Linked DNA regions of Chitinimonas arctica. The protein of the gene in region 2 interacts with the protein of the main gene of each other region in a pairwise test. Links are inferred from orthologs where the notes say so. Each region holds a gene or a part of one and is shown on either strand. Other genes may lie near its edges.

The links.
Region 1: the proteins of FNU76_RS10905 (region 2) and ftsA interact in binary tests that used the Escherichia coli proteins (3 or more experiments, as listed by UniProt). The link is inferred for Chitinimonas arctica from one-to-one orthologs.

The regions. Positions count from the first base shown.
Region 1 is NZ_CP041730.1:2,265,899-2,273,647, forward strand. The notes cover bases 4,221-7,213. They hold ftsA (cell division protein FtsA), read right to left. Parts: upstream 6,340-7,213; coding sequence 5,101-6,339; downstream 4,221-5,100. Other genes in these bases: ftsZ (cell division protein FtsZ), read right to left, coding at 4,221-4,977; FNU76_RS10360 (cell division protein FtsQ/DivIB), read right to left, coding at 6,400-7,143. In the rest of the region: FNU76_RS10335 (EAL domain-containing protein), read right to left, coding at 1-2,325; FNU76_RS10340 (DUF3810 domain-containing protein), read right to left, coding at 2,387-2,569; lpxC (UDP-3-O-acyl-N-acetylglucosamine deacetylase), read right to left, coding at 2,579-3,493; more of ftsZ, read right to left, coding at 3,796-4,220; FNU76_RS10365 (D-alanine--D-alanine ligase), read right to left, coding at 7,329-7,749. UniProt on the Escherichia coli protein: Essential cell division protein that assists in the assembly of the Z ring. May serve as the principal membrane anchor for the Z ring.
Region 2 is NZ_CP041730.1:2,387,230-2,403,813, forward strand. Bases 7,861-10,771 are described here. They hold FNU76_RS10905 (rod shape-determining protein), read right to left. Parts: upstream 9,883-10,771; coding sequence 8,839-9,882; downstream 7,861-8,838. Other genes in these bases: mreC (rod shape-determining protein MreC), read right to left, coding at 7,861-8,664; gatC (Asp-tRNA(Asn)/Glu-tRNA(Gln) amidotransferase subunit GatC), read left to right, coding at 10,118-10,405; gatA (Asp-tRNA(Asn)/Glu-tRNA(Gln) amidotransferase subunit GatA), read left to right, coding at 10,454-10,771. Outside these bases: FNU76_RS10865 (leucine-rich repeat domain-containing protein), read left to right, coding at 283-1,176; FNU76_RS10870 (leucine-rich repeat domain-containing protein), read left to right, coding at 1,386-2,309; FNU76_RS10875 (leucine-rich repeat domain-containing protein), read left to right, coding at 2,395-3,108; FNU76_RS10880 (septal ring lytic transglycosylase RlpA family protein), read right to left, coding at 3,205-4,215; rod shape-determining protein RodA, read right to left, coding at 4,212-5,309; rod shape-determining protein MreD, read right to left, coding at 7,253-7,765; more of mreC, read right to left, coding at 7,765-7,860; more of gatA, read left to right, coding at 10,772-11,905; Asp-tRNA(Asn)/Glu-tRNA(Gln) amidotransferase subunit GatB, read left to right, coding at 11,939-13,366; FNU76_RS10925 (ESF1 family protein), read left to right, coding at 13,649-14,692; FNU76_RS10930 (prolyl oligopeptidase family serine peptidase), read right to left, coding at 14,797-16,584. UniProt on the Escherichia coli protein: Forms membrane-associated dynamic filaments that are essential for cell shape determination. Acts by regulating cell wall synthesis and cell elongation, and thus cell shape.

The DNA.
Region 1 (7,749 bases), 120 kb from region 2 along the record:
CAGGCCGCTTTCTTCCGCGATGGGGATAAATCGCGCCGGCGGCACCATGCCCCATTGCGGATGCTGCCAGCGCACCAGCGCTTCGACGCCGAAAAGCTGATTGCTGGCGATATGTACCTGCGGCTGGTAGTGCAACAGCAATTCGTTGCGGTCCAGCGCCAGGCGCAGGGCGGCTTCCACTTCCAGGCGTTCGGCCGCATCCTCGTCCATATTGCGCTGGTAGAAGCAGAAGGCATTGCGGCCCAGTTCCTTGGCGCGGTACATGGCGGCATCGGCATGCTTGAACAGGCTGTCGTAGTCCGCGCCATCGTCCGGAAACAGCGCAATGCCGACACTGGCGGAACCATTCAGGGTGAGGCCGTCGAATTCGATCTTTTCGGCCGCCGCCAGTATCAGTTTTTCGGCCACGGCCGCCGCGCCGGCCACGTCGCAATCGTTCAGCAACAGCACGAATTCGTCGCCGCCCTGGCGGCACACGGTATCGGACTCGCGCACCACGCCCTCCAGGCGGCGGGCCATGGTCATCAACAGGCGATCGCCGACCGCGTGCCCCAGCGAATCATTGATGGTCTTGAAGCGGTCCAGGTCAACGAACATCAGGGCCAAGGGACTGCCGGAACGAAGGGAGCGGGCGAGCGCCAGTTCGACCCGGTCGGCGAACAGCGAGCGATTGGGCAGGCCGGTCAGGGGGTCGTAGAAGGCCAGCGTGTGGACGCGCGCTTCGGCTTCGCGGTGTTCGATGGCGATGCCGATCAGGTGGGTGCAGGCATCCACCACGCGCCGATGGAAATCATCGGGCGGGCCGGCGATCCGGTAGTAGAGCGCGAAGGTGCCCAGCACCCTGCCGTCGCTGCCATGCACCGGCGTGGCCCAGCATGCCGCCAAGCCGCAGGATAGGGCCAGTTGCCGATAGTCGGTCCAGAGCGGGTCGTTGGCGATATCGTGCACTTCCACCGAACGGTCGAAATAGGCCGCCGTGCCGCAGGATCCGGCACGTGGACCGATGGGAATACCGTCCAGGGCCTGTATAAAGTGCTCAGGCAGCGAAGGCGCCGCGCCGTGGCGGAAATGGTCGTCCTCCATCAGCAGGATAGTGCAATGGACCTCCGGCGCGAGCCGTTCCACACCTTGGGCAGTCAGCTCCAGCACATGTTCCAGCGGAAAACCGGCAGCCAGGCCTTCCAACAGGTCGTGCTGCAGCCCCAGCAAGCCTTCGGCCCGCACCTGTTCGCGGATATTGCGGGCATAGGCGACGATGAATTCCTCGCCATCGAAGGACAGATGGGTCGCATGGACTTCCAGCGGCACGGTCTGGCCATCGCTGGCCTGGATATGCACCCGGAAGCTCTCCGCGCCCGAGCGTTTGATCTGCTCCCAGCGCAGGCGCCAATCGGCCTCCTGCATGGGTGCGGAAAACTCCCAGATGGGGTGGCCCAGTACCTGGTCCGGCGGGCGCTGCAGCATACGGCAGGCGAACACGTTGGCATCGCGTATCTGGCCGCTGCCGGTAATCCAGATCGCGGCGATATGGGCATGCTCAAAGGTATGGCGGGTCAGCCGCTGGCGCCGCTCGGCCTCGGTCTGGCGGCCGATATCGTGGATGATGGAGTAGAGCAGCGGCCGGCCGCCCACCGAGATCGGATTGGAATGCACTTCGACATCGCGCACCTCGCCGCTTTTCAGCCGATGGCGAAAGACAAAGTGGTTGCAGGACTCCGACTTGGCCCGTTCGATCTCGCGGGCGATTTCCGCCTCGTTCAAGGTATTGATCTGGCGGATGTTCAGCTGGGTGAATTCTTCTGCGCTGTAGCCGTAGTAGCTACGGGCCGCGGCATTGGCGGCCACGATACCGCCACTGTCCGGTGCGATCATCAGTTTGACCGCGTGACTGCGTTCGAATACTTCCCGGTAGGTTCGTTCGCTTTCGCTCAGCGCTTGCTCGGCGGCCTTGCGCCAACTGATATCGGTGACGAAGGCGGTGGCGCCGCTATAGTGGCCGGCCTCGTCGAACAATGGCGCGGTCACCAGCTCTGCCCAGAACCGCTCGCCATCCAGGCGGCGAAAAAGAAATTCGTGGGTCTCGCGCACGCCGCTGCGACGGCGTTCCACATTGTTGGCAGCGGCAGGGCGCTGCGACTCGTCCATGAAATCCCACATCGGCCTGCCCAGCAATGCAGCTTGGCTGCCACCCAGCATCTCGGCCATGCGCGGGTTCAGGTAAAGCGTGCGGTTATCGGTATCGATGACCCAAACGCCGTTGCCGGACTCCTCGACCAGGCGACGGAACAATTCGGGTGGATACGGCAGAGGCGCGGCTTCGCTCATCGCTCGGCGTTGAGATAGGTGGGATGCTACATCATAGGGTGAAATCCGGCGGGGTGCCGGCTCAGACCAATAGCCGCTCGACAAACAAGCCCAACACCATCACTACCAGCAAGGCCACGGTGATATTGCGCAGCCAGCCGCGGGCACGCTGCCAGAACAGGTCGCCGGTACGGTGCTGCTTCCAGAGGCAGTAAGCCCATAGCACGACGATCAGGATGAAAAGCACGCGCAGCAAGGGAAACATGGCTGGGCCTCAGATCCGCGCCGGGGTGTAGCGATGGAACGCGGCGGGTGCGGTATCGGCATTGTCGAAGCTGGCGTACTCCCAGGCTTCCGGGTCGGCCAGCAGGGCACGCAGCAGCTTGTTGTTCATGGCATGGCCGGACTTGAACCCCTCGAAGGCGGCGATCAGCGGATGACCGAGGATATAGAGGTCGCCGATGGCATCGAGCACCTTGTGCCGGACAAATTCGTCCTCGAAGCGCAGGCCTTCCTGGTTCAGCACCTTGTACTCGTCCAGCACGATGGCGTTTTCCATGCTGCCGCCCTGGCCCAGATTATGGGCGCGCATATATTCCACTTCATGCATAAAGCCGAAGGTACGGGCGCGGGCGATTTCCTTGATGTAGGAGGTATCAGCGAAGTCCAGCTCCACCGTCTGGGCTGCCTTCTGAAAGGCGGGATGCTTGAATTCTATGGTCAGCTTGACCTTGTAGCCCTCGTGCGGCAACAGGCGTACCCATTTGTCGCCCTCGATGGCTTCCACCGGTTTGAGCACGCGGATATAGCGCTTGCGGGCCGGCTTCTGCTCGCGCACGCCGGCTTGTTGCACCAGATAGAGAAAGGGCGCGGCGCTGCCATCCATGATGGGCATTTCGGAAGCGGTCACATCCACCAGGACATTATCGATGCCCAGGCCGGCCAAGGCCGACATCAGATGTTCGATGGTCGCCACTCGCACGCCATCCTTCACCAACGTGGAGGAAAGCCGCGTGTCGTTGACCAGCTCGGGGCCCACCCGCAGTGTGGGACGTTCGGGCAGATCGGCCCGTCGGAATACGATGCCGCTATCGGCAGCCGCCGGGGACAGGGTCAGCTCGACCTTTTCGCCGGAATGGAGGCCCACGCCTACGGCGCGGATCGATTCTTTCAGGGTTCGTTGGTAGATCATGGACGACGGTACTCGCAACTCAGGCAGTAACAGATTCTGCCATATCGGAATGCTAGTTTCGATTGATCCTAACTATCACCAACTTTAAGCAAGGCTAAGCGCCTCGCGCAGCACGTGTCGTTCGCACGCCGGGTATGCCCCCTCGCCGTAGCCCCCCCATCCCTGATAGTTTCGTTTGCGTACTTGCCGGTCGAAGACGACCTGCAACCACGGTTTAACTTTTGCCAGAGCAAAAGCCGAAACCCAGATGGATCCACGGTGAGGACGATCAATACCTCAATTGCTTAATTAACTTTAGTTCAATCCGCCTGCTTGCGCAAAAAGGCCGGGATATCCATATCGCCGCCAGCAAATACGGTTCCGCGCGGCGATTCCACCGCAGCACCGACCGTACTGGTACGGCGGCTGTTGCGGAATACAGCGGGCTGGTCGTATTGCTCGTAGTCCATTACTGCCGCGATATCGTCCGTGCCGGTACGTTGCACCACGTGCAGGTTCGGCATCTTCTTCGATTCACGGCCGCCCAGGCCGGTCGCTACCAAGGTAACCCGGATCTTGTCGCCCATGTTTTCGTCAAAAGCGGTACCGAAGATGATGCGGGCATCCTCAGCGGTGTAGGCCTTGACGGTTTCCATCACCTCATGGACTTCGCGCATTTTCAGGCTGTAGTCGGCGGTGATATTGACCAGCACGCCACGGGCGCCATTCAGGCTGATGTCTTCCAGCAGCGGGCTGGCCACGGCGGCCTCGGCGGCGATGCGGGCACGATCCACCCCTTCGGCATGGGCGGAACCCATCATGGCCATGCCCATCTCGGTCATGACCGCCTTGACGTCGGCGAAGTCGACGTTGACCAGGCCAGGTACGTTGATGATTTCGGCGATCCCGGCAACCGCGCCCTTCAGCACATCGTCGGCAGCCTTGAAGGCATCCTTGAAGGACACATCCTCGCCCAGCACCTGCATCAGGCGCTCGTTGGGGATAATGATCAGCGAATCGACATACTTCTGCAGCTCGTCGATGCCATTCTGCGCGGCCTTCTGGCGCTTGCCTTCGAATGCGAAGGGACGGGTGACCACACCCACGGTCAGGATGCCTTTTTCGCGGGCGATCTCGGCCACGATGGGAGCAGCGCCGGTACCGGTGCCGCCACCCATGCCGGCGGTGATAAAGATCATATCCGCGCCGTCCAGCATCTCGGCGATGCGGACGCGGTCTTCTTCGGCCGCGGCGCGGCCGACATCCGGGTTGGCGCCGGCGCCCAGGCCCTTGGTCAGAGTGCCGCCCAACTGCACGACGTTGTCCGCACGGTTGCGCTTGAGTGCCTGTGCGTCGGTATTGGCGCAGATGAACTCCACGCCGGTTACCCCGGCTTCAATCATGTGGTCCACCGCGTTGCCGCCGCAACCACCTACACCGATAACCTTGATCCTGGCTACCGGAACGATATCCTGCGCTGCTTCCAGGAATGAAATTGGCATTGCGCTCTCCTCTTTGCCCGAACTTAAATATCAAAAAACCGGAAAATCCTGCGCTGCAAAATCAGCCACGCGGGTACGCTGCGCCAGCTTCGGCGCGGGTAGCGGGCTTATTCGCCGACGCCGCTAGAAATTACCTTGCAGCCACGTCTTCATACGTTCGACCAGGCCGCCCAGACCGGCGCCCTGCATCGTCTTGAAACCATTGCGCTGAGCCTGTTGCCTACCCAGCAGGAGCAAACCCACGGCGGTGGAGAAGCGGGGGTTTTTCACCACTTCGGCCAGGCCACCCACGTATTTCGGTACACCCAGCCGCACCGGCAGGTGGAATACCTCTTCGCCCAGTTCGACCATGCCTTGCATCTGTGCCGAACCACCGGTGATCACGATGCCGCTGGACAGCTGCTCCTCGAAACCGGAACGGCGTAGTTCGGCCTGCACCAGCGCATACAGTTCTTCCACGCGCGGTTCGATCACTTCGGCCAGCGTCTGGCGATTGAGCTGGCGCGGTCCGCGTTCGCCCACGCCGGGCACTTCGATCATCTGCTGCGGATCGGCCAGCTGGCGCAGCGCGATGCCATGGGCCCGCTTGATGTCTTCGGCTTCCTTGGTCGGGGTGCGCAGCGCCATGGCGATATCGTTGGTGATCTGGTCGCCGGCGATGGGAATCACCGCCGTATGGCGGATGGAACCGTCGCAGAACACCGCGATATCGGTGGTACCGCCGCCGATATCGATCAGGCAGACGCCCAGTTCCTTTTCATCCTCGCTCAGCACGCTCATGGCGCTGGCCAAGGGTTGCAGGATCAGGTCGGTCATCTCCAGCCCGCAGCGGCGCACGCACTTGGTGATGTTCTGCGCGGCCGAGATGGCGCCGGTCACGATATGCACCTTCACTTCCAGGCGCACACCGCTCATGCCCAGGGGTTCCTTTACATCTTCCTGGCCATCGATGATGAATTCCTGGGTGAGGATGTGCAGGATCTGGTGTTCGGTGGGGATATTCACCGCCCGCGCGGTCTCGATCACGCGATCCACATCGGCCTGGGTGACTTCCTTGTCCTTGATGGCCACCATGCCGTGCGAGTTGAAGCTGCGGATATGGCTGCCGGCAATGCCTGTCAGCACTTCGCGGATCTTGCAGTCGGCCATCAGCTCGGCCTCTTCCAAGGCACGCTGGATGGCGCCCACGGTGGATTCAATATTGACCACCACGCCTTTTTTCAAGCCCTTCGAAGGTGCCTGGCCCAGACCGATGATTTCCATACGGCCGTCCGGCAGCACTTCGGCCACCAGGGCGACGATCTTCGACGTACCGATGTCGAGGCCGACCAGCAGGTTCTTCGTTGTATTCGGTTTGTTCACCGTCATTCTCCAGACTGCTTAACTGCATTGCACCGCGCCCAAGGGCCCGGCACTTGCCATTCAGGCCGCTTTTTCACGCGCCTTTGCTGTATTAGGATTGTTCACCATGCCGGCTGGCAGCCGCACGGCGAACCCATTCGGATAACGCAGATCCACATACACCACCGGGCGTTTCAAAATCGCCAGGGTGCTGGGATACGCCTTGATGAACTTGCTTAGTCGCGCGTCCACGTCATCCCGTCCAATCTCCACCGTCAGGGTGTGATCCAGCTCCACCCGCCAGGCCCGCCGTGCCGACAGCCATACATGGCTGGGCTTGCGTTGCATATTCGCCAGACGGTCGCGAAAGTTGATATAGCCGCGTGCCATATCCGCTTCGCTCCCTTCCGGTCCCTCCAGCACCGGCAGCGGTTCGTTGCTGGCGGCGTCAAATCGTTCACCCAAGGTATTCACCAGGCCCACCGAACCCCAGCGAGCCAAGGCCACATGCTCCTCGATGCTGACGTCCAGCCGGTCGGGCCAGCGGCGCCGCAGGCTGACCTGGCGTACCCAGGGCAGCTTCTCGAAGGCGGAGCGGGTCTTGTTCAGGTCCAGCGTAAAAAAAGTCCCGCGTAGTTCATTTCGCACGATGTACTGCAACTGCTCCCGCGTGACATGGGCCAGCGTCCCATCCACCTTGATCTGGCGGACGGGGAACAGCGGCGAGTGCACGACCACCAGCAGGGCTGCATAAAGAAACAGCAGCACGGCGAGGCCGAAAAGCAGGTTCGCCAACCAGTTCAGTATTTGTGGCCTATCCCACACGGCGTAATGTTTCCTCTGGGGTTACGTTTAGTCGCGCCAAGCAAAGCTCGGCGAGATCCACCTTTAGTGCATATCGGCCGTGTGCCCTTAATTGAGCCCACTCCCCCCGCCCTCGCCGCCGCGAGGGAGCCTCGCTGACGCTCGTTAGTGGTTCTGGGTGGCCGATGCTGTTGCTCCACATGTCTCTAGGCTTCCTCTAATGTGGTGTCTAGGATCTTTAGGACGACGTCCTCGTAGCTCATTCCGGCGGCGCGGGCGCCCATGGGGAAGAGGCTGTGGCTGGTCATGCCGGGGGCGGTGTTGACTTCCAGCAGGTAAGGATTGCCTTCTTCGTCCATGAGGAAGTCGACGCGTGCCCAGCTTTGGCCGCCGATGGCCCAGAAGGCTTTTTCCACGAGTTTGGCGATGGCGGCTTCCTGTTCTGGTGGTAGGCCGCTTGGGCAGCGATAGACGGTGTCGTCGCGGAAGTACTTGGCCTGGTAGTCGTAGAACTCGGTGGCGGGTTCGATCTTGATGGCCGGCAGGACCGTGTAGCCGCGCACGGCGTCGCCCATGATGGGGGCGCTGTACTCGCCGCCGCCGATGAAGGTTTCTGCCAGCACGACC
Region 2 (16,584 bases):
TATTTGATACCCAAAAATCAGCAATATCTTTCATAAAATGGTACTCACTATAAAAAAGCAGCAATCGCACCTTCCCATGAAGCACCTAGGGTCGTTCGACCTTTGATAGGCACCACAGATGGGCAAATAGAGAAAGCCTGGTCGCGTTTGCAAAAGAGCGGGGTGGTCAGTCACAGAATTTTTCTTTAGCTCGGATGAATCAGGCTCGGCAGCAGCGCCGTGGTCTTTTCATTCCCTTCCCGCCGACAGCAACGCCGGCGTCTTCTCGCTAAGGAAAATCCTATGCAGTCCTTGCCAACACGCCCGCCGTCCGCCTTTCCCCAACCTTCGGGTACGGCGAATATCCTTCCCGAGTGGTCCCATACCTTGCGGCGTCTTCAGGCAAACGATGCAACACTGACCGTGCTCAACCTTTCCGGCAGGGAGCTCGACAACGAGCGGATCGACGATCTGGCCCGCAGCCTGCGGGGTAACAGCAGCTTGCGCAGCCTGGACCTATCCCATAATCGCATCGGTCCCGAGGGTGCTCGGGCGTTGAGCGATATGCTGGTTCGGAATACCAGCCTGGTTTCGCTTGGTCTCAGCCACAATCCGATCGGCGATACGGGGGTTGTCTGCTTGAGCGAAGCGCTGACACGGAACCGGCGTCTTCTGCATATCATTCTGGGAGATAACCAGACCAGGCTGCCACACCCGCTGATCCCGCTGTTGCTGCAAGCCAATTGGGAGCTATTGCGCCCGGCTGGCGACCCTGCCGAATCCACGGGCGTCTCCAATCGAGAAATCACTTGGGCGGTCTCCCGCTACGGCGCCACGCCGATCAAGCTACCGCTGGCCTTGCGGCAAAATGTCAACCGCTTGTGTGCAAACCTGAGCCAGCAGGATGCGGTGACGTGGACGGTCTCCGCTGACGGCGGCCCGACGCCGTTCGCGCCGCCACCGCACTTACGGCAAGCTATCAACAACCTGGGCACAAATCTGAGCGAACAGGATAAACAGCTGGTGAAACAGGGAGTTTGCCCGGCTTCGCTCACCAACGCCCTGGACGCACAGTTGCATCGATATGCGTCCGAATACCAGCCAATGGTCAGCACCCTCTATCACCGGGAGGCCACGCCTGCCGAGAGCCTTGCCAAGACTCTCGGGCAACATCCACGCAGCGCGGGTAGTTTCTGAGCGGCGAAACAAGACATGCCGAAAAAGCTGAACCCGCTGTCCAACACGATGCGGATGGGCGAATAGCGACAGCCTTGCCCCGATTGCAAAAGAGGGGGCCTGCTGCCATTCACAGAATTTTTCCTTAGCTCGAATGACTCCAGGCCTGGCGGTAGCACCAGGCCTTTTCATTCCCTTCCCTCAGTGTCTTCTCAGCAAAGGAAAATCCTATGCAGCCCTTGCCAACACGTCCGCCATCCGTCTTTTCCCAACCCTCGGGCATAGTGAATCACCGTCCCGATTGGCCCGATATCCTGCGGCGTCTTCAGGCAAACGACGCAACACTGACCGCGCTCAGCCTTTCCAATATGGCGCTAGACGATGGACGGATCGACGAACTGGTTCGCGCGCTGGAGACCAATAGCGCTTTGTGCAGCCTGGACCTGTCCCATAACCGCATTGGCCCCGAGGGCGCTCGGGCATTGAGCGTAATGCTGACTCGGAATACCGGCCTGGTTTCGCTTAACCTCAGCCACAATCCAATCGGCGATACGGTGATTTTTGTCTGCCTGACGGAAGCATTGAAGCAGAACCGGCAGCTGCTGGATATCGTTGTGGGAGATACCCCTACCCACCTTTCGCACCCGGTCGTCTCACTGATGCTGCATAACAATCGGAGCCTATTGCGTGCACCTGACGGCCCAGCCGAATCCACGGATGGCCCTACGCGTATCACGGCTTGCGTAGGCTCCGCTGACGGCTTGAGGCCGATCACGCTACCGCCGGCCTTTCAGCGAGATCTCAACCATTTGAGCGCGAGTCTGAGCGAACAGTGTAGGCAACTGGTAGGACAAGGCATTTTCCCTGCTTCGTTCACCCATGGCAGCGACTCGCCGTTGCCACAGCCCTTTCTCCTATTCCTGCCAAACAGCAGTGCACCCCAGCGAATTCAAGCCCGCAGCAGCATGGCTTCGACACCAACCACCTTGGTCCCCGCGCTGTCCGACTTTCTTGCAAGCGTACCTGACCAAGCGGCCCGGCGGGCACAGACCCCCTCGCCGGTCCAGGCCACCGCAGCGAGCTCGCCACCAGCAAACAAGGCGGGGCCAAACAAGGAAGAAGCTGGTCACGATCCGTCGGAAAAAACCACATAGCGCGGCACGTATGATTCGCCGGAACCGCCTGCGGCCTTGCATCAGCGCTACGCCTCGCGCGCCTGTCCAAACAAGGAGAAGTTTGGTGTATCCCATCAGCCCCTATCTATCGCCCATCACAATCCGGATACCCATCAATGCAAATGCCCACCGCTGGGGCGAAAATCTTCTGCGCCTGGCGACAGACGATCCGTCCTTGCTTGTGGCGAATTTCTCCGAGCTACAGCTCGATAATCTGCACATGGAGGAACTGGTCGCCGCCTTGGCGCGAAATACCCGGGTGTGCGGTATCGATCTGTCCAATAACCAGATCGGTCCGGGTGGCGCGCGGGCCTTGGCCCGTGTGCTGCGCCAACATCGCTCGGTGCGTGCTCTCGATCTGAGCGGTAACCCGCTGGGCAATATCGGTATCAGGCTATTGATCGAGCAGCTGGGCCGCTACATGGACTTGGGATTGGATAATACCGGCGGTACCTACGAGTTGCATTGTGCGCCCCTGCCGATATCGCCCGCCACGGCCGACCACCCTGGGCCCCGGCGAATACGGACGACAAGAAGGCCCCCCGGCGGGGAGGTAAGGACGAGCACGGTACGAGAACGCCGCCGCGCCTATATCTTGCTCCCCCGCAGCACACCCTACCGCGAGTCGATGGCACAGTTCATCGTCAGTAGACTACGGCAATTGCCACCCCGGTCCACGTCGGCGGCGGACCCGGCAGTCGAGCAGTTAGCGACCACGCTGGCTGGCATTACCCTTCCGCCGAACGAAACACCACATATCTATTGGAACATGCCGTAGCTGGCGGCGACCAAAGGAGATGTGTCGAGCAGGGCTCACGGCGACTCAGCTATCCGGACGGCGCCATCTTCTGCACGCGGCGCCGCTTTGGTCTACTCAGCGCATGACTACCGGCCGCAAATCCGCATGGGCGGCGATCCGGTCGGCTACCTGCTGGGCGTCCAGAGGATTGGCATAGGGGCCGACCCGTACCCGCCAGATACTGCCGGCCAGGGCAACCACCGGTGCGTAAGCCAGTTTGCTCAAGCTTTCCACCACCTTGTCGCGGAAGGCTTCTGCCGTGTTCTGGCTGCCAAAGGCACCCAGTTGCACCCAGCGCTGTTCGGCGGTGGCCTCCATCGGCACCGCGGCCACGGGCTCGGCCACCACCTTGGCGGCCAGTCTTGCCAGCGGATCGGCCACCTCGCTGTCCGGCACCGGCATTTTGGCGGGGCTGGCTTCCACCGTTTGCGGCAAGTTGATTTCCGTGGGGCGGGCAGGGCCACCCTCGCCAGGCGTCAGCGCCTCCACCCGGACGCGGCTGCTGCCGCCGTTGTGGTAACCGAGCCGGTAGGCGGCGGCATAGGAGAGGTCGATTACCCGGTTCTTATGGAAGGGGCCACGGTCGTTGACCCGTACCACCACCGACTTGCCGCTGCCCAGATCGGTGACCCGGGCAAAGCTGGGAATCGGCAGGGTGGGGTGGGCCGCGGTAAGTTTGAATAGGTCGTAGACCTCCCCGCTGGAGGTCCGCTTGCCGTGGAACTTCTTGCCATACCAGGAAGCCACCCCCTCCTGGCTGAAATCGCCGAAGGTGGTACGCGGCTTGTAGGTTTTACCCAGCACGGTATAGGGCCGGTTGGCATAGCGACTAAGCGGTTCCAGCTTGGCTTCGGGCTCCTGCAGCGCGTCGAGATCGTAAGGGACTTCCAGGATGGGGCCGTCATCCTTGTAATATCCGCCATATTGCTGCGGAATCTGCTCCGGCTTGGCCGGCGGCAGTGGCATGGAAACGGGCGGTTTATGGACCACCGTGGGCGTCGGGAGGGGGCTGGGAGTCGGCGGCAGTTGGCTGGCGCAGGCCGCCAGCAGCAAGGCGGCCGCTGGAACCAGGCGGCAAAGATTCATGATTTCATTAGCTTTCGGTCACGCTGAATGGCCATAAGCATACCGAAACCAATCAAAATGGACAGCATGGCGGTGCCGCCATAGCTGACCAGGGGGAGGGGAACCCCCACCACCGGCAGGATGCCGGCGACCATGCCCATATTGACGAAGGCGTAGGTAAAAAAGGATAGCGTCAGGGCACCTGCCAGCAAACGGCCGAACAGGCTGGAGGCATTGCTGGTGATGATCAGGCCGCGTCCAATCACACAAAGATAAAGCAACAGCAGCAGCATATTGCCGATCAAGCCGAACTCCTCGCCGTATACCGCGAAGATAAAGTCGGTGGTGCGCTCGGGAATAAAGTCGAGATGGGTCTGCGTGCCGCGCAGCCAGCCCTTGCCCATCACCCCGCCGGAACCGATGGCGGTGGTCGCCTGGAGGATGTGGTAACCGGCGCCGAGCGGATCATCCGTCGGGTTGATCAGCGTCATCACCCGCTGGCGCTGGTAGTCATGCATATGGCTCCAGATCACCGGCAGGGCAGCCACGCCGGCCGCGAACAGCGCCAGCATCACCCGCCAGGACAGCCCGGCGAAGAACAGCACATAGAAGCCGGCCGCCGCGATCAACATGGCGGTACCCAGATCAGGCTGCTTGAGCACCAGGACCACCGGCAAGCCGGTCAACAGGGCCGCCACGGCGAAGTGCTTGAACTTTAGGTTGGCCTCGTGCCGGTCGAAATACCAGGCCAGCATCATGGGCACCGCCAGCTTCATCAATTCGGATGGCTGGATACGGGCAAAACCCAGGTTCAGCCAGCGCCGGGCGCCATTGGTCACCTCGCCGAACATCGCTACCCCGAGCAGCAGCATAAAGCCCACCAGATAGATGGGCGGCGCCAGCCACATCAATTGGGTCGGCTTGAGATTCGCCAATATCCACATGGCGACCAGGGCCACCACCACCGACACCATCTTGCTGCTGATCTTGTCGATGCTTTCGTTCGAAGCGGAATAGATGGTCAACAGACTGACGCTGATCAGCAGCGCCACGAACAGCAGCAGCCAGGGATCGATGGGCGCGGCGATACGGCGGGCGAGAGTCTTAATCCACATGGCGGTGCATCGCTTCCTGAGGGGTGGTCGGATCGCCACCGGGCGGTAGCACTTCCTCATCCGGGATCACGGTAACCGACTTGTCGCGGGCAGGCACTTTGCCCAGCAGGTAGTAGTCGGTTACCTGCCGGGCGATAGGCGCGGCATATTGCGCGCCGAATCCGACGTTTTCCACGATCAAGGCCAGGGCGATCTTCGGCTTGTCGGCCGGTGCAAAAGCGATAAACCAGGCGTTGTCCTTGAGATGCTGGGCCAAGCGGCTGGCATTGTATTTTTCGCCCTTGAGACTGAACACCTGGGCGGTGCCGGTCTTGCCGGCCGAGAGATATCCGCTGCCCTGGAAGGCCTTGGCGCCGGTCCCTCGCGGTTTACCCCCACCATGGCGTTCTTGATGAAATCGATATTGGCTTGCTTGAGCGGGATGCGGCTTTGTGGCGTAGGCTCCACCATGGTCCGGTTGCGGGTGGCGCTGTTTTCCACGTAGCGGACCAGGTGCGGCTTGAACACCACCCCGTTATTGGCCAGGATCGCGGTCGCTTGGGCCAGCTGCAAGGGTGTATAGGTGTTGAAGCCCTGGCCGATGCCGATGCTGATGGCGTCGCCGACCAGCCACTTCTGTTGTTCCCGCCGCTTGAAGGCGCGCCGCTTCCATTCCTGCGACGGTAGTACACCGATCTTTTCGCCGGGCAGATCGATGCCGCTGCGCTGACCGAAACCGAATGGCGCCATAAAGCGCGAAATACTGTCGATGCCCAGGTCGTAGGCAAGCTGGTAGTAGTAGGTATCGCAGGAATGCACGATAGAGGCATACATATTCACCCAGCCATGTCCGCCCACCTTGTCGTCGCGCCAGCGGTGACTGCCCAGGATGTAGTAGCCGGGATCATGAAAACCATACTCGGGTGTACGCTTGCCGAGCTCCAGTGCCGCCAGCGCCATGAATGGCTTGAAGGTCGAACCCGGCGCGTAGGTGCCCTGGATGGCACGGTTGTTCAGGGGCCGGTCTTCCGAATCGTTCAATTCCTTCCAGCTGACCGGGTCGATGCCGTCCACGAATAGATTGGGATCGAAGCCGGGCCGCGAAACCAGGGCCAATACCCCGCCGGTCTCCGGCTCGATCGCCACCAGCGCGCCGCGGTTATCGCCGAATGCCTGCTCGGCGATCTGTTGCAGCTTGATATCGATCGTGAGGATCAGATTGTTGCCGGACACGGGCGGCGTGCTGCGCAGCGAGCGGATGGCGCGGCCGCCGGCATCCTGTTCCACTTCTTCATTGCCGGTCTTGCCGTGCAGGACGGCTTCATAGCTCTGCTCCAGCCCGAACTTGCCCATATGGTCGGTGCCCTTGTAATTGGACAGCAAACCATCTTCCTCCAGCTTGACCACATCCTTGTCGTTGATCCGGCCGATATAGCCGATCAGATGCGAGGCGGACTCACCTAGCGGATATTGGCGGAACAAGCGCGCCTTCACCTCCACACCGGGAAAGCGGAAGGATTGGGCGGCGAAGCGCGCCACTTCGGTATCGGTCAGGCGGGTCTTGATCGGCAGCGACTCGAAGTCCTTGCTTTCAAGCAGCAGTTTCTTGAAGCGGCGCCGGTCCTTGGCGCTGATATCGACGAAGCGGGCCAGCTCGTCGATGGTCTCATCCAGCTTGCCGGTCAATTTGGACTGGGTGATCTCCAGCGTATAAGCCGAATAGTTGTGGGCCAGCACCACCCCGTTGCGGTCGGTGATAATGCCGCGCGAAGGCGGAATGGGGACCAGCAAGATGCGATTGCTTTCCGCCTTGGTGTGGTACTTGTCGTGCTGTATCACCTGCAGATAGACAAAGCGGCTGAGCAGGACGGCAAAGCCGAGCAATACGGCGGTGGCCACCACGATCAGGCGCAATTGGAAGCTGTAGCGCTCACCGTGGTGATCACGCAGGACGGTGCGACGGGTCATGATTGAATTTCGGCCGCCTTGTCGACGCGCTGGGGCAATTGGAACACTTGGCTAAGCAGCGGCCAGCACAGAGTGCCGGCCAGCGTGCCAAGGAAATAGCTCCAGCCCGGGAAGGCGCTGCCGGTGGCCAGGCGGACCACCAGCATGATGCATTGGTTGGCCAGCAACAGCGGCGCCACATAGAGCGCCTGCTGCCAAATGGGGAACATGCCCAACTGGCGGTGCTTGGCGGTAACGAACCAGCTGGTGAGGCAAAAAGCCAGGCCATGCTGGCCGAACACATTGCCATCGGCGATATCCATCAGCAGCCCCAGCCAGAACGCCCAGCCCACGCCCACGTGACGCGGCTGGTTCATGCACCAGTAGAGCAGGGTCAGCGCCACGAAATCCGGCAATAGCGCCCTCGCAGTGGCCCCCCAGGGAATCAGCGCCATGGTCAGCGCCAGGCCGAAGCTGAATAGAATAAAGCGCAGCTTGACCGGTTTGAGCAGTTGACTGGAAACCGGCATCAGTCTTCCTTCTTCTTGGGCTTCTTGCCCTGTTCGACGACCGGTTCCGGCTTGGCCGGCAATTCGCGATGCTCGTCCAGGATCAGCAGGAAGCGATGCTTATCGATATCGGCGATGGGTTCGCAACTGATGCGGGCAAAGGCGGAGCCGGCGTTGCGATCGACCCGGCTGACCTTGGCCACCGGCAAACCGGCCGGGTAGGTACCGTCGATGCCGGACGTCACCAGCACATCGTCGCCGCGGATATCGGCATTGAGCGGCATCCAGTGTACTTCCAGCGGATTTTCCGGACCCAGTCCGTAGATCACGGCCCGCAAGCCGTTGCGCAGCACTTGTACCGGCACGGCGTGGCCCTTGTGGGTGATCAAGGTAACCTCGGCGGTCAACGGTTGTACCCGGGTGACCTGGCCCACCACGCCCAATGGGTCGATGACCACCTGACCCGGCTTCACGTTGGCGGTCTCGCCGCGATCCACCACCAGCTTGGCGGTAAACGGATCGCGGTCGTTGTACAGCACCTCGGTCAGCGCACCCTTGCCGTGCTGCTCGGAGCGTGTCTGCAGCAACTGCCGCAACTGGCCGTTTTCCTCGCGCAGTGCCTGCAAACGCATCAGTTCGGCATTGGCCAGCAGGCGGTCATCCTGCAGTTTGCGGTTTTCCTGCTGCAAGGATGTCTGCGAGACAAAGAAATCGCCGACCTGCCGAGCCGCCGAGACCGGCGCGGTGGCCAGCCACTGCAAGGGGTAGAGCGCGACCGAAGCATACTCGCGAACCGGCCGCAGGATCTGCCAACGCACGTCCACCACCAGCAGCGCGAGCGACAGGCTGGCATAGATCAGCAGCAGGCTGAACGGTTTAGGGCCTTGCTTGAAGAAGACCGGCTGGGTGGTAGCTTGCATGGACGACTCAACCGTCCCCCGCACCGGGCCGGCACGTCGCGCCTTGAGCGCCTCGGCGGGCCGGGTAGCGGGGGAAAGGGAAATGGATCAACAAGGGCTTGGGCCCTGTGTCGCCGGCAAGTTGCCGGCTAGATTCCAGGGCGGGCAGAAAAACCCCTGCACCGCCCCAGCCCGTCAGTCGTTGGTAAAGATCGATCCGACCTTGTCCATTTTTTCCAGGGCGCGGCCGGAACCACGCACCACGCAGGTCAGGGGATCGTCGGCCACGATGACCGGCAGGCCGGTCTCTTCCATCAGAAGACGATCCAGATCGCGCAGCAAGGCGCCGCCGCCGGTCAATACCATGCCCTTGTCGGCGATATCGGCGCCCAGTTCGGGCGGCGTCTGTTCCAGTGCCTGCTTCACCGCCGAAACGATCTGGTTGAGCGGCTCGGTCAGCGCTTCGAGGATCTCGTTGGACGAGATGGTGAAGGCGCGTGGGATACCTTCGGCCAGGTTGCGGCCCTTGACTTCCATTTCACGCACTTCGGCACCGGGGAAAGCCGAACCGATACGCTTCTTGATCTCTTCGGCGGTGGTTTCGCCAATCAGCATGCCGTAGTTGCGGCGGATGTAATTGATGATGGCCTCGTCGAACTTGTCGCCGCCCACCCGCACGCTATTGGCGTAGACGATACCGCCCAGCGAGATCACGCCCACCTCGGTGGTGCCGCCGCCGATATCGACCACCATGGAACCGGTGGCTTCCTCGACCGGCAGGCCGGCGCCCATGGCGGCCGCCATCGGTTCCTCGATCAGTTCGACCTTGCGCGCGCCGGCGCCCAGCGCCGATTCCTTGATGGCGCGGCGCTCCACCTGGGTGGACCCGCAGGGTACGCAGATGACGATGCGCGGGCTGGTGGCAAACAGGCGGCTGGGGTTCACCTTGCGGATAAACTGCTTGAGCATCTGTTCGGTAATGGTGAAGTCGGCGATCACGCCATCCTTCATCGGCCGGATGGCGGTAATGCTGCCGGGCGTGCGGCCCAGCATCTTCTTGGCTTCGGCGCCCACCGCCAGGATGGTTTTCTTGGCGCTGGGCCCGCCTTCCTGCTGAATCGCCACCACCGAGGGTTCATCCAGCACGATACCCTTGCCGGCCACGAAGATCAGGGTGTTTGCCGTACCCAGGTCGATCGCCAGGTCATTCGAAAAATAGCCGCGAAAAAATCCAGACATAATTGTCACTTAATCCTGTATGTAACGATGCCATTGGCATCAAGCAGCCGATCCCGATGGCCGGCCATGCTTTACTGCGTTCCCCCGCGTCCCCGGTTTTCCGTGTTTTCCCTTGGGAGTCAACGCCTTGCGTCGCCATGAAACTGGCCGCGCGTTTCCCCAAGACTTGGGCGCAATAAACCCGGCATGTTACCCTAAGCGGCTAACAACATTAAAGCTTTGGAAGGGTTTTTACATGTCCATGACTGACGACGAAGTCCGCCGTATCGCTCGCCTGTCGCGTCTCCATGTCACCGACCAGGAAGTGGGCGAGGTCGGCCGCCAGCTGGATGGCGTCCTGGCCCTGATCGCCCGCCTGCAAGCCGTGGATACCAAGGGGGTCGAGCCCATGAGCCATGCCCGCGACGTAGCCTTGCGCCTGCGCGACGACGTGGCCACCGAAACGGATCGCCGCGACGCCTTCCAGGCGGTCGCACCAGCAGTGGAAGCCGGCCTCTACCTGGTCCCCAAAGTCATCGAATAACGCGCGGCCGGCGCCCTGGCGGCGCCGCCGTCGCTCCACGACAGAACGATCATGACCCACACCCTCAAAGAAGCCGCCGATCTCCTCGTCAGCAAGCAGGCCAGCGCCGTCGAGCTGGCCAGCCACTACCTCGACCGCATCGCCGCCGCCAATCCGGCGCTGAATGCCTTTATCACCGTGGACCGCGAACAGACGCTGGCCATGGCGCGGGCAGCCGATGCCAGCCGTGCCGCCGGCCAAGCCGGTCCGCTTACCGGCGTGCCCATTGCCCATAAGGACATCTTCTGCGCGGAAGGCTGGCGCACCACTTGCGGTTCGAAGATGCTGGATAACTTTGTTTCGCCCTACGATGCCCACGTGGTCGCCCAATGCAAGGCGGCCGGCCTGGTCACCCTGGGCCGTACCAATATGGACGAGTTCGCCATGGGCTCGTCCAATGAGAACAGCGCCTACGGTGTGGTGCGCAATCCCTGGGACCAGACGGCCGTACCCGGCGGCAGCTCGGGCGGCTCGGCCGTCGCGGTGGCGGCCCGGCTGGCACCGGCCGCTACGGCGACCGACACCGGCGGCTCCATCCGCCAACCGGCCGCCTTCTGCGGCGTGACCGGCCTCAAGCCCACCTATGGCGTGGTAAGCCGCTACGGCATGGTGGCCTACGCCTCCAGCCTGGACCAGGGCGGCCCGCTGGCCCAGACCGCCGAAGACTGCGCCTTGCTGCTCAATGTCATGGCCGGCTTCGACGCGCGCGATTCCACCAGCCTGGAAGTCGCCAAGGAAGACTACACCCGTGAGCTGAACCAGCCGCTCAAGGGTTTGCGCATCGGCATGCCGCGCGAATACTTCGGCGCCGGCCTGGCCGCCGACGTGATGAGCGCCATCGAAGCCGCGCTGGCCGAATACCGTCGCCTGGGCGCGGACGTGGTGGAAATCAGCCTGCCGCGCACCGAGCTGGCCATCCCGGCCTACTACGTGATCGCACCGGCCGAAGCCTCCAGCAATCTGAGCCGCTTCGATGGTGTCCGCTATGGACATCGCGCCGCCGAATACGAGAATTTGGCCGATATGTATGAAAAGAGCCGCGCCGAAGGCTTTGGCGCGGAGGTCAAGCGCCGCATCCTGACCGGCTCCTACGTGCTCAGCCACGGCTACTACGATGCCTACTACCTGCAAGCGCAAAAGGTAAGACGGCTGCTGTCGGAAGATTTCCAGGCCGGCTTTGCCCAGTGCGATGTCATCGCCGCGCCGGCCGCCCCCACGGTGGCATGGAATATCGGCGAGAAGAGCAAGGACCCGGTCGCCATGTACCTGGCCGATATCTACACCCTGGGCGTCAACCTGGCCGGCCTGCCCGGCATTGCCCACCCGGTCGGCTTCGGCAGCCAGGGCCGCCCCGTCGGCCTGCAACTGATCGGCAACTACTTCAGCGAGGCCCGCCTGCTGAACGCTGCCCACCAGTTCCAGCAGGCCACCGACTGGCATCGCCGCGCACCGGCGCAATAAGCGTCCAGCCGCCATATATAGAGGGAATGCAATATGCAATGGGAAGTCGTGATCGGACTGGAAGTCCACACCCAGCTATCGACCGAATCGAAGATTTTCTCGGCCAGCTCGACCGCCTACGGCGCCGAACCGAACACGCAAGCCAGCGCGGTCGATATCGCGTTGCCCGGCGTGCTGCCGGTATTGAACCGCGGTGCCGTTGAACGCGCCATCCGGCTGGGCCTGGCGCTCGGTTCCAGGATCAATCGCAAGTCGGTATTCGCCCGCAAGAATTACTTTTATCCCGACCTGCCGAAGGGCTACCAGATCAGCCAGTTCGAACTGCCGGTGGTGGAAGGCGGCTCGCTGACCATCCGCGTGGGCGAGCAGGACAAGGTAGTGCGGCTGACCCGCGCCCATCTGGAAGAAGACGCCGGTAAATCGGTACACGAGAATTTCCAGGGGCTCAGCGGCATCGACCTGAACCGGGCCGGCACCCCTCTGCTGGAAATCGTTTCCGAGCCGGATATGCGTTCGGCGGCCGAGGCAGTGGCCTATGCCAAGGCGCTGCATTCGCTGGTGACGTGGATCGGCATCTGTGACGGCAATATGCAGGAAGGCAGCTTCCGCTGCGACGTGAACGTCTCGGTGCGTCCGCTGGGCCAGGCGGAGTACGGTACCCGCCGCGAAATCAAGAACCTGAACAGCTTCAAGTTCATGGAACAAGCGATCAAGTACGAAGTGCAGTGGCAGATCAACGAGATCGAGGACGGCCGCAAGATCCAGCAGGCCACCATCCTGTTCGACCCGGAAACCGGCGAGACCCGCATGATGCGCAGCAAGGAAGACGCGCACGACTACCGCTATTTCCCCGATCCCGACCTGCCGCCGCTGGTGATCTCGGAAGCGTGGATCGAACGGGTACGCGGCGAATTGCCTGAACTGCCGGAAGCCATGCAGGCCCGCCTGCAGAGCCAATACGGCCTGTCCGCCTACGACGCCGTCACGCTGACCAGCAGCAAGGCCCTGGCCGCCTATTTCGAAGCCACGGTCGCGGCCGGTGCCGATGCCAAGCTGGCCAGCAACTGGATCACCGGCGAGCTGGCCGCCACCTTGAACCGGGCCGAACTGGACATCACTGCCAGCCCAATCGCCGCCGGGTCGCTGGCCCAATTGGTCCGCCGCGTCATGGACAGCACCATCAACAACAAGACCGCCAAGGATGTGCTGAAACTGATGTGGGAATCGGGTGACGCCGCCGACCTGATCATCGAACGCGATGGTTTACGGCAGGAAAGCGACAGCGGCGCCATCGAGGCCATCATCGATACGGTGCTGGCCGCCAATGCCGCCATGGTGGAGGAATACCGCGCCGGTAAGGAAAAGGCCTTCAACGCCCTGGTGGGCCAGTGCATGAAGGCCTCCAAGGGCAAGGCTGACCCGGCCATGGTGAACGAACTGCTCAAGCGCAAACTGGCATAAGCCCTTTTATTCGCCGGCCATCATTCGAGCAGCACAGGATGATGGCCCTCGGCGATGAAGCGATATCGCCTAGCGTCGGGAACCAATTTGAGATTTATTCGTCGCCTAGGATCAAGCCGCGACGGTGCTTGCAAAAGTGCCGTCGCCGATTATCTACGCGACGTAGCCATATGAAAATCCAAGCGGGATGATTAAACCATGAATAAAACATCTGAAATAATTAATATCAATGCAAAGAATAGTCCCTCCCTATTAAGTAAAGCGCAAAAAACGTTCAATCGCATGATCAAGCAGATCGCGGTGGAACGGACTTTGCTGGCAGCATGGCAGTCCATCACCCCACTATTTATGCAAAAGCATGGCAGCGAACTCGTTCCACTTCTGCAAGCCTACGAGGCACATCGGACAGAAATGGTACGCCTGCTCGATAAACACTATACCGATAAACTGTTTACCAAGCGTGATCGATCCAAGCTGGAAGATATCCTCGGCACCATGTCGGATGACCTGGTAACGGAACAGAGCGATGACGAACTAAAGCACATTTTCGAAAAGTATAACGATATCGATTTCGACTCCGTGCGCGCCGAACAAAACGACATGATGCGCGTCGCCATGGAAGAAATTCTCGGCAAGGAACTGAGCGACGACTTCGACCCCAATTCGCCGGAACAGATACAGCAACATATCGAAGCCGCCATGCGCGCGGAGGACGAGGCGCGGCAGGCGTTCCAGGATAGCCAGGCCAAGCGCAAGAAATCGGCCAAGACCTTGGAAAAGGAAGCACGGCAAGCCGATGAAGCACAGCATGCCACCCAGTCGCTACGTGAGGTCTACCGCAAACTGGCCGGCGCACTGCATCCTGACCGCGAGCAGGACGACGATGAAAAAGTGCGTAAAACGGCATTGATGCAGCGCGTCAATGCCGCATATGGCAAAAACGATCTGCTGCAGCTGCTGGAACTGCAATTGGAGATCGAACAGATCGATCCGGCACAGCTGAACACGCTGTCGGACGAACGCTTGAAGCATTACAACAGGATACTGAAGGAACAATTGGCAGAGCTGCGGGCCGAAATTGACGATATCGAATTTTCGTTCAAGATGGACTTCAATATCCCACCTTTCCAGCCCCTGTCTCCAACCGAGCTAATACCAACGCTGGAGCGCGATATCGCCGACTTCAAGCTGAGCATCGAGCAAATCAAGGCACAGCTGATCGAGTTCGAAAACCCCAAGGCGGTCAAAACCTGGCTGAAAAATTATCGACAAGCGAAGCAACCCTCCAACCTGGAGGATATATTTATGGACGAAATACGTTTCTAAGGACACGCTGATTAAATGAGCTAACGAGCAGGCCGTGGTTATAGGCGCTTAAGCGCCTATAACCACGGCCTGCTCGAATTCCGACCTACAGGAACCGGCTATCGCTACTTCGGCTGGTAGGCCGCCACCCCCATCCGCCACAGGAAGAAACTCCATACATCGGCGCTTTCCGCCACCTGCTGGCTCTTGGTCGAACCCATGCCGTGGCCACCGTCATAGTCCACCCGCAAGATCACCGGCTTGTGGCTGTTGCTGGCAGCCTGTAGCCGGGCGGCCAGCTTGGCCGGCATCCAGGCATCGACGCGCGGGTCGTTGGCGCCGGTGGTGACGATCACGGCCGGATAGGCCACCCCATCCTTGATGCGATGGTAAGGACTGTTCGGCAGCATGGCGCGGAAATCGGCCTCGCGGGTCACGGTGCCGAATTCGGCGATATTGGGCGGGCCATTGGGCGTCAGCTCCATGCGCAGCATATCGGAGATTCCCACCGCGCTTTGCGCCGCGGCGAACAATTCCGGCCGGGCGGTAATGGCACCGCCGATGGTGATCCCACCGGCGCTTCCGCCGGTACCGGCCAGCCGTGCCGGGGAGGTATAACCCTCTTTCACCAGGTAGTCGGCACAGGCGATAAAGTCCTTGGCGGTATTGGCCTTGGTCTGGATATAGCCGGCACGATGCCAAGCCTCGCCGAACTCGCCGCCGCCACGGACATGGCAGACGGCGATGACCCCGTCCTGCTCCAGCCAGGCCAGCCGGGTCGCGCTGAAGCGCGCTTCCATGGTGATACCGTAAGCGCCATAGCCGCTCAGGATGGTGGGATGGCTACCATCCCGCTTGATGGCTTTGGCGGCGATCAAGGACAAAGGCACTTCGACGCCGTCGTGGCTCTTTACCATCACCCGCTTGGCGGCATAGTCCTTGAAGTCGACGGCCAAGGGCTTGATCAGGCCGGTATCCGCCAGCTTGCCCTTCCCGTTCAAAGCGAGCACCCGCGGCGAAGCGACCCATGATTCCAGCCTCAATAAGGCGCCCGGCCTGGTCGGGTCGGTGGACAGATCACGTATCGTACCCTGCACGGGCAAAGCCATTTCGCGTGCCTTACCGCCGTGGACCAGCTTGATCAGCTTATCCACGCCACCTTCGCTGGCACGGATATATAGCGCGTCGCGCGCTACCGCCACCTCGCGTAGCACGGCCGGGCTCTCCGCCAAGACGGTTTTCGCCTTGGCAAGCTCGGGATGGTGCAGGTCCAGCGCCAGCAGCTTGCCGCGCGGCGCATCCAGATTGGACCTCAGATAGAGCGTATCGCCATGCAGCCAGGCGCCCGCCACCTTGTCGGCCGGCGTCACGATGCGCTGCCAGGGCGTGGCCGATCCGTTCAGCTTGGCCAGCGGTGCGATATAGTAGGAATGTTCGACGGCATCGCCGTGCAGGACTTCGGCCAGCACGAAATGCGAACCGGGCACGGTATCGAGGTGCACGATATCGGCGATATCGAAGGGCCGGGCGGGATCGAGGCCATAGCCCAACAGACCGGTATCGCTCGCCACCGGGGTGCCCAGCTTGTGCAGATAGGTCGCGCTCTTGTTGTAGCGCTCCCGTTCGCCCTTGGCATCGGCCGGCGGCAGGCGGTTGTAGAAAAAGCCGCTGCCATCGTGCAACCAACCCAACTCGCTATTCAAGCCGGCGCCGTCGATACGCTCGGGCAGCCACTTGCCGCTGGCGAGCTCCAGCAGGCGCAATTCGCTGTCTTCCGAACCACCGGCCGACACCCCTACCGCGACCAGGCGACCGTCGGGCGAGGGCGAGTACCAATCGATGGCGACATGGGCGGCGGCGCTCCCCAGCGTGTCGGGATCGAGCAGGAGCCGCTCGCCCTTGCCATCGTGCAT